2 linked regions of the Variovorax paradoxus genome follow. The protein of the gene in region 2 interacts with the protein of the main gene of each other region in a pairwise test. Links are inferred from orthologs where the notes say so. Each region holds a gene or a part of one and is shown on either strand. Other genes may lie near its edges.

Region 1 (3,457 bases), 2.0 Mb from region 2 along the record:
GTCCTCATGGTTGCCATTGGGCCCTGAGATCGGGAGGTCTCGCGTCAAGAACACGAACCTCTCGCCGCGAGCGATGAGTGCGTTGAGGTCAACTTCCCAGTCGCTGGCTGAAATATCCGAGGACATCCAGACCAAGGGGAACTGAGTGCTATCGATACGCATGAGGATCCATCCAACTAACGGCGATAGACTATTTTATCTAACGACGTTAGATTGATCAATCGTATCGCTGATGGCCTGGACGGTTTCTGCGTAAAGAGGCGGGCGTGCCCCATGGCCTGCGTGCGGGGCATAGATAACGTCGGAGCGGGTGGCACGCGTCCGACAAGCTAGAGCGTGGACTTGAACCCTGCGATGAAAAGGTCGATGCCGTCACTGAATCGGCTATCGAAGTCCTCGCTGAAAAATGTGTGGCGTGCTTCCCAGCAATGCGGATACTTGCTCTGCGCCAACTGAAAGAAGGCATCTTTTCGGACGGCCACATCCATGGTGCTGTCGATCCCCAGTGCTTGCTCTTCCATGACGAAACCAAGGATGAAATACAGCAAGCTCAGACTTGCATTGGCTGCACGATGCGCGCTCGCACCGGATCGAACAAAAGCGCCGATCAAGGCATCGCTGGTGCGCAAGACGTTGTCTGTCACCACGTAGGTCCCTGCGAACACGCGAGCCCCGTCTCTGTGAGCCAGCAAAGCCTGACGGAGCTCGCGCGCTATCAAGCGGGCTTGATCGTCCCACGGCTGCGTCGGAGAAATGTCGCGCGCAACCGTCTCGACCAGAGCGTCTGCCATCCCGTCGATCAGCGCCTGCTTGTTGGGGAAATGCCAATAGAGCGAGGGCGCTTGGATCTGCAACGCCAGCGCCAACTTTCGCAGAGTCAAGCCCTCTATTCCGTCTTCCGCAAGGAGGGCCAACGCTGAACTGATTACCTGATCTCGTTGAATTCGCATGGTGCTTGAATCGCTTGGCTAAAACTAACAAAGTTAGTTTTAGCATTCGAAAACTTGGATAGGTGCGAACAGTTGCGCGCCCCCGCGCGCCCTCACTCCACCGTCACGCTTTTAGCGAGATTCCGCGGCTTGTCCACGTCCGTCCCACGCGCACACGCCGTGTGATACGCCAGCAGCTGCAACGGCACCACGTGCAGCAGCGGCGACAGCGCGCCGTAGTGCTCGGGCATGCGGATCACATGCAGGCCTTCGCCGCTGGCGATCTGCGTGTCGCCGTCGGCCAGCACGTAGAGCACGCCGCCGCGGGCGCGCACTTCCTGCAGGTTGCTCTTGAGCTTTTCGAGCAGCGCGTCGTTCGGTGCCACGGCGACCACGGGCATCTCGCTCGTGACGAGTGCGAGCGGGCCGTGCTTGAGTTCGCCGGCGGCATACGCCTCGGCGTGGATGTAGGTCACTTCCTTGAGCTTGAGCGCGCCTTCGAGCGCGATCGGGTAGTGCAGGCCACGGCCGAGGAACAGCGCGTTGTCCTTGCGCGCAAAGTCTTCGGCCCAGCCGATGAGCTGCGGCTCGAGCGCGAGCACCGACTGCAGCGCGACGGGCAGGTGGCGCATTTCCTTCAGGTAGCGCGCTTCGTCGACGGCGCTCAGGCGGTCCTTGGCCTGTGCGATGGCGAGCGTCAGCAGGAACAGGCCCGCGAGCTGCGTGGTGAAGGCCTTGGTCGAGGCCACGCCGATTTCGACGCCGGCGCGCGTGATGTAGGCCAGCTTGCACTCGCGCACCATGGCGCTGGTGGCGACGTTGCAGATGGTCAGCGTCTGTTCCATGCCCAGCGAGCGCGCGTGCTTGAGCGCGGCCAGCGTGTCGGCGGTTTCGCCCGACTGGCTGATGGTGACGACCAGCGTCTTGGGGTCGGGCACGGAGTCGCGGTAGCGGTACTCGCTGGCGATCTCGACCTGCGTGGAAATCTTCGCGATGCTCTCGAGCCAGTACTTGGCGGTGCAGCCGCTGTAGTAGCTGGTACCGCAGGCCAGGATGAGGATCTTGTCGATGTCCTGGAACACGCGGTGCGCGCTGGCGCCGGTGGCGCCGTCCTGGCCGATGCCGTCGAACAGCTCGGGCACGATGCCTTCGACGCCTTCGAGCGTGTCGCCGATGGCGCGCGGCTGCTCGAAGATTTCCTTCTGCATGTAGTGGCGGTACGGGCCCAGCTCGGCCGCGCCGCTGTGGGCGTGCACGGTGCGCACGGTGCGCGTGACGGGCTTGTGGTTCTTGTCGACGATCCAGTACTTGCCCGGCTGCAGATCGACCACGTCGCCTTCTTCGAGGTACACGATCTGGTCGGTCACGCCGGCCAGCGCCATCGCGTCGCTGGCCAGGAAGTTCTCGGTGCCGTCCTTGCCCGCGCCGAGGATCAGCGGCGAGCCGGCGCGCGCGCCGATGACGCGCTGCGGTTCGTCGCGGCAGATGACGGCGATGGCGTAGGCGCCGTGCAGCTGCAGCACGGCGGCCTTGACGGCTTCGAACAGGTCGCCGTTGTAGAGGCTGTCGACGAGGTGGGCGATGACCTCGGTGTCGGTCTGGCTCTCGAACACGTAGCCCTTGGCTTCGAGCGCGGCGCGCAGCGGCTCGTGGTTCTCGATGATGCCGTTGTGCACGAGCGCGATGCGGCCCGGGCGCGCGGCGGGCGCATCGGCGCCGGGGCCGTGGCTGAAGTGGGGATGCGCGTTGTGCACGGCCGGTGCGCCGTGGGTGGCCCAGCGCGTGTGGGCGATGCCGGTGAGGCCTTCGATCTTGTCGTCGCGCACCTGAGTCAGCAGCTCGGCCACGCGCGAGGTGGTGCGCGCACGGCTCAGGCCGCCGGCATGCACCGCGACGCCGCAGGAGTCATAGCCGCGGTATTCGAGCCGCTGAAGGCCCTGGACCAGGACCGGAACGATGTCGCGATGGGAGGCTGCGCCGACGATGCCGCACATAGGGAGTACCTTGTCTTGAAGAACAGAAGGGCTCGATGGTAGGGAGCCATCGGGGAAATAAGGCGTCTAAATTCCCACAGTTTTGGAGTTTTATTTCATTCAAACCTATAGATGGAGTTTTATTCCATAATTCCAACCGATATGGAATCAATCTCCCTCGACGCGATCGACCTCAAGCTGCTCGACGCGCTCCAGCAGGACGCCTCGCAGACCAACCAGCGCCTGGCGGCCGAGGTGGGCATTTCGCCGCCGACCTGCCTGCGCCGCGTGCAGCGCCTGCGGCAGGAGGGACTCATCGAGCGCCAGGTCGCCCTGCTCTCGCCCGACCGCCTCGCCGCGGTGCTGGGCCACGGCCTGCAGGCGGTGGTGGAGATTTCGCTCGACCGGCAGGACGCCGCCGCGCTCGACGCCTTCGAGGCCCGCGTGATCGCGGACGATGCGGTGCAGCAGTGCTGGCGCGTGTCGCCGGGGCCCGATTTCGTGCTGGTGGTGGTGGCGCGCGACATGCCCGGCTACGGCGCGCTGACGCAGCGG
Region 2 (3,915 bases):
GCCGATCACCGCCACCATCACCCACCACGCGTTGACGCGCGAGTTGAGGTTGTCGATCACCGAGTGCGGCTGGCCGTGCGCCACGCGCCACTTGAGCAGCGCACCGATCGAAGAGGCGAGCACCAGCACACCGAAGACGCCGCCGAAGAGCTTGAAGGTGGTCCAGGCGAAGGGAGAGAGTTCGATCACGAGGCGGTCCCTCCGTTGGTCTCGATGCGGTCGTACTCGGGGCGCAGGTCGAGCATGGCGGTGCGCGCGCGGGCAAGGAAGGCGACCTTGTCTTCGCCTTCTTCGAGCTGGATCGGCGCGCCGAAGCGCACCGTGCAGGCCAGCGGAATCGGCACCAGCGTGCCCTTGGGCAGCACGCGTTTGAGGTTCTCGATCCACACCGGCACCAGCCGCACGGTGGGGCAGGCGCGCGCCAGGTGGAAGAGGCCGCTCTTGAGCGGCAGCAGGATGTCGTCGCCCGTGTTGCGCGTGCCCTCGGGGAACATGATGAGCGAGTCGCCGCCTTCCAGCGCCTCCTTCATCTGGTCGACCGGGTTGCCGCCCTGGCCCGAGCCGTCGCGGCGGATCATGAGCGCGTTGAACACGTCCTTGCCGATGAAGTTGCGCAGCTTCGAGGCCTCCCAGTAGTCCTGTCCGGCCACGGGCCGCGTGAGCGCGCGCAGGTCGGACGGCAGCGTGGCCCACAGCAGCACGAAGTCGCCGTGGCTCGTGTGGTTGGCGAAGTACAGCGTTTGCTCGGCCTTGGGCGTGGTGCCCGACCAGATCGCGCGCACGCCGGTCAGCAGGCCGGCCGCGCCGATGATGAGCTGGCCCGCCACCACCGCGAGCCCGCGGCGCACGATGGCACCGGGCCGGGCGCTGTCGTCGCTGCTGTCGTTCTTGTTGGTGCCGTTGTCGTTGTTGTTCAAGCGATTTCCTGTGTCATGAGGGCAAGCAGGAACAGCGCGTTCTGGCAGGCGATCACGATGGCGTGGCGCTGCATGAGTTGGCGGGTTCCCTGGACGCGGTCGGCGAGCGCGCGGGCACTGGGGTGCGGCGGCGGGTCACGCAGCCCGAGCACGGAGAGCGCGTTGTCCAGCGCGCCCAGCGTGGCGATCTGGCCGTTGGCCAGGCCTTCGAACAGCGCCTGGTCCAGACGCAGCCGGAAGGCGAAGTAGCGTTCGATCACGCCCAGCACCATCACCCCCGCAAAAGCCAGGATGGCGGTGTTCGACAGCCCGCGCAGCGTGAGCGCCAGCACCAGCGCCGCGATGCAGGTGAGCGCAAGGCCCAGGAAGGCGAGCACGGCCGCCGCGCGCAACAGGCCGGCCAGGGTGGTGCAGGTGGCGCGTTCGTTGTCAGTCATGGCGCGAGGGTCCTCCAAGGGGGTCGAGTGCGGTGCGCCAGGCGGCGTGCAGCACGATCTGGGGGCGTGCGCGGCGCACGGTGTCTTCGGCGTGGGCCAGACCGTGGTCGCGGCCCAGCCAGGCGATCACGGCGCCGGCGCTGCGCGAGAAGCCCAGCGCGCAGCAGACCCACACGGCCGTGCCGTCGGCCACTGCCGCGCGGCGCTGGCCTTCGATGACGGCCGCCGCGCGGCGCAGGCGCACGGGCGGCGGCACCACGAGGTCGAGCAGCGGCACGCAGCGCGCATGCGTGGGCGGCACACCGGCCGGCAGTTGCAGCTCGGCGCACAGGCTCACGAGCCTCGGCTGGCCGGCGGCAAGCCATTCGGCCTGCGTGGGGCGCCGGCCGAGCCAAAGGCCCGGCACCACCTCGACCGAGGCCGGCAGCTTGCGCGTCCAGAGCCACACGTTGAAGGCCGCGCCCAGGCGATAGGGCGCCAACAGCCAGCGCGCCGCCCAGCCCATGCGGCCGTGGCCGTCCATCTGGAAACCGCGCGCGCCGAAGCCGAGGTAATTGAGCGACACCAGCGCAAGTGCTGCCGCCGGCCACGCCAGCCACAGCGCCACGCCGCCCGTCGCCAGCGCCGCGAACAGGCACAGCACCGCGCCCACGGCGTAGAAGCCCGCGAGCTTCAGCCGCTGCGGATCGCGCGCCAGGCGCCATGCGCGCAGCATCGACACGCGGCGCGCCATCGGCCACAGCCACACGCAGAAGATGCCGAGCAGCGCGCCGGTCGGGATGTCGATGAAGTGGTGCTGCCAGGTCGTGAGCACCGAAGCGCAGATCGCGAAGGCCCACACATGCAGCACCAGCCGCGCCCACAGCGGCCGGATGAAACGCCGGTACCAGTCCCACAGGATCACGGCCAGCGCGATGTGCAGCGAGGGCGCCTGGTTGTAGGGCTGGTCGAAGCCGCGCAGCGCGTTGAACAGGAAGGCCGGCGCGCCCTCCACCGGCGGCTGGCCGAAGCTGAAGTGCAGCGGCCAGAAGATGAAGCAGGTGCAGGCGATGAGCGTGGCGCTCACGAGCCGCAGCGCATGCCGGTCGAGCGTGTGGCGGTCGCGCGCCAGGAACAGCGATAGCGCGTAGAAGACGTTGATGGTCCAGTACGGAAAGATCGTCCAGGCCCAGAAGGGCAGCTGCCGCTCCCAGTCGAAGGCCATCGACGGCACGCTGGCGCGCGTGGTGGCCCACCAGTTGGCGAAGCCGTAGGTCGCATAGAACAGCGGCCCCAGAAACACCAGCCACGCGGCGGCGCGTTTCCACGGCCGGGGCGCCAGCCGGGCGGTCATTGCGCGACGCGCACCGCCAGAGACACCGTGAAGATCCCCCACTCGTCCACGCGCTGGTCGATCTTGCGGAAGCCCGCCTCTTCGACCAGCTGGTCCATCTCGGCCTGCGTGCGCCGGCGCATCACCCAGGCTTCGCCCTGGCGGTGGCTGGTGAGCGCGCGGGCGATCATTTCGAGCTGCGGGTGCCACGGCTGGCCGGTGTAGACCAGGTAGCCGCGGTCTTCCACCGCGTCGCCCACGCCCGCGAGCGAGCGGCGCACCATCTCGTTGTCGGGGAACAGCTCGTACAGGCCCGACACCACGGCCAGCGTGGGCCGCGGCGTCACGCTCGCAAGGCTCATGCGGTCGAAGGCGTCGGCCTGCACGAACTGGGCGACGTCTTCCAGGCCCTTCTCGGCGATCAGGGCCGTGCCGTCGCGCACGTTGATGTCGCTGTAGTCGCGCAGCAGCACCGAGCTGGCTTTCACCGGGCTGGCCAGCACCGCGTCGAGCACGTAGCGGCCATGGCCGGCCGCGATGTCCATGAGCCGCACCTCGCGGTGCATCTCGACCAGCCGCTCCATCGCGATGCGCAGCAGCTCTTCGACGTGGACCTTGCGCTGCCGGATGCCGCGCCAGCCGATGGAGTCGAGGTAGGTGCGGTCGACCGAGCGGCCCAGCGCGCCCTTGCCCTGCGGCTGGTTGCGGTAGACGTAGTCGAGCGTGCTGCCCGAGTCGAAGCCGGTGGCGTGACCCAGCGCCACGCCGCTGGACAGCGCGCCGCCCACGCGCAGCCCGCCGCGCGTGATCGCCCAGTAGGCGCCGCGCGGCGACAGCGGCGAGAGCGGTTCGGCCAGCGCGCGCGATTCGTCGGCCGTGTGGCCGCTCAGGTGCGCCTCGCGCAGGTCGACCGGCACGGCCGGCTCGTCGAAGCGCTGCAGGATGAATTCGCGGATCGACGCCACCGCGGGCTCCCGGTCTTTCTCGCCCAGCGTGTCGTGGAAGAAGCCCGGCAGCACCGTCTTCGTCTTCACGGCGCTGCCCAGCCGGTCGAAGAACTGGTGCTGCGGCTTGTGGTGCACCACCCAGTCGGCGCCCGAGATGAGCAGCTGCACCGGCAGCGTGATCGCGTTGGCGTCGGCCACCACGCGGTCGGCCGCCTCGTACAGGCCCAGCAGGATGTTGACGGCGATGGGGCGCGAGATCAGCGGGTCGTTCGTGTAGCTCTCGATGCGCGCGGGGTCGTGCG

The links. Proteins that work in one complex are often made in the same cells at the same time.
Region 1: the proteins of GFK26_RS10870 (region 2) and glmS interact in binary tests that used the Escherichia coli proteins (3 or more experiments, as listed by UniProt). The link is inferred for Variovorax paradoxus from one-to-one orthologs.

Annotation. Positions count from the first base shown.
Region 1 is NZ_CP045644.1:390,825-394,281, forward strand. Bases 484-3,350 are described here. They hold glmS (glutamine--fructose-6-phosphate transaminase (isomerizing)), read right to left. Parts: upstream 2,924-3,350; coding sequence 1,043-2,923; downstream 484-1,042. Other genes in these bases: GFK26_RS01715 (TetR/AcrR family transcriptional regulator C-terminal domain-containing protein), read right to left, coding at 484-950; GFK26_RS01725 (Lrp/AsnC family transcriptional regulator), read left to right, coding at 3,065-3,350. Also shown: GFK26_RS01710 (hypothetical protein), read right to left, coding at 1-162; more of GFK26_RS01715, read right to left, coding at 330-483; more of GFK26_RS01725, read left to right, coding at 3,351-3,457. UniProt on the Escherichia coli protein: Catalyzes the first step in hexosamine metabolism, converting fructose-6P into glucosamine-6P using glutamine as a nitrogen source.
Region 2 is NZ_CP045644.1:2,369,607-2,373,521, forward strand. Bases 518-3,516 are described here. They hold GFK26_RS10870 (phosphatase PAP2/dual specificity phosphatase family protein), read right to left. Parts: upstream 2,688-3,516; coding sequence 1,347-2,687; downstream 518-1,346. Other genes in these bases: GFK26_RS10860 (lysophospholipid acyltransferase family protein), read right to left, coding at 518-851; GFK26_RS10865 (hypothetical protein), read right to left, coding at 914-1,354; GFK26_RS10875 (bifunctional alpha/beta hydrolase/class I SAM-dependent methyltransferase), read right to left, coding at 2,684-3,516. Outside these bases: GFK26_RS10855 (phosphatidate cytidylyltransferase), read right to left, coding at 1-189; more of GFK26_RS10860, read right to left, coding at 186-517; more of GFK26_RS10875, read right to left, coding at 3,517-3,915.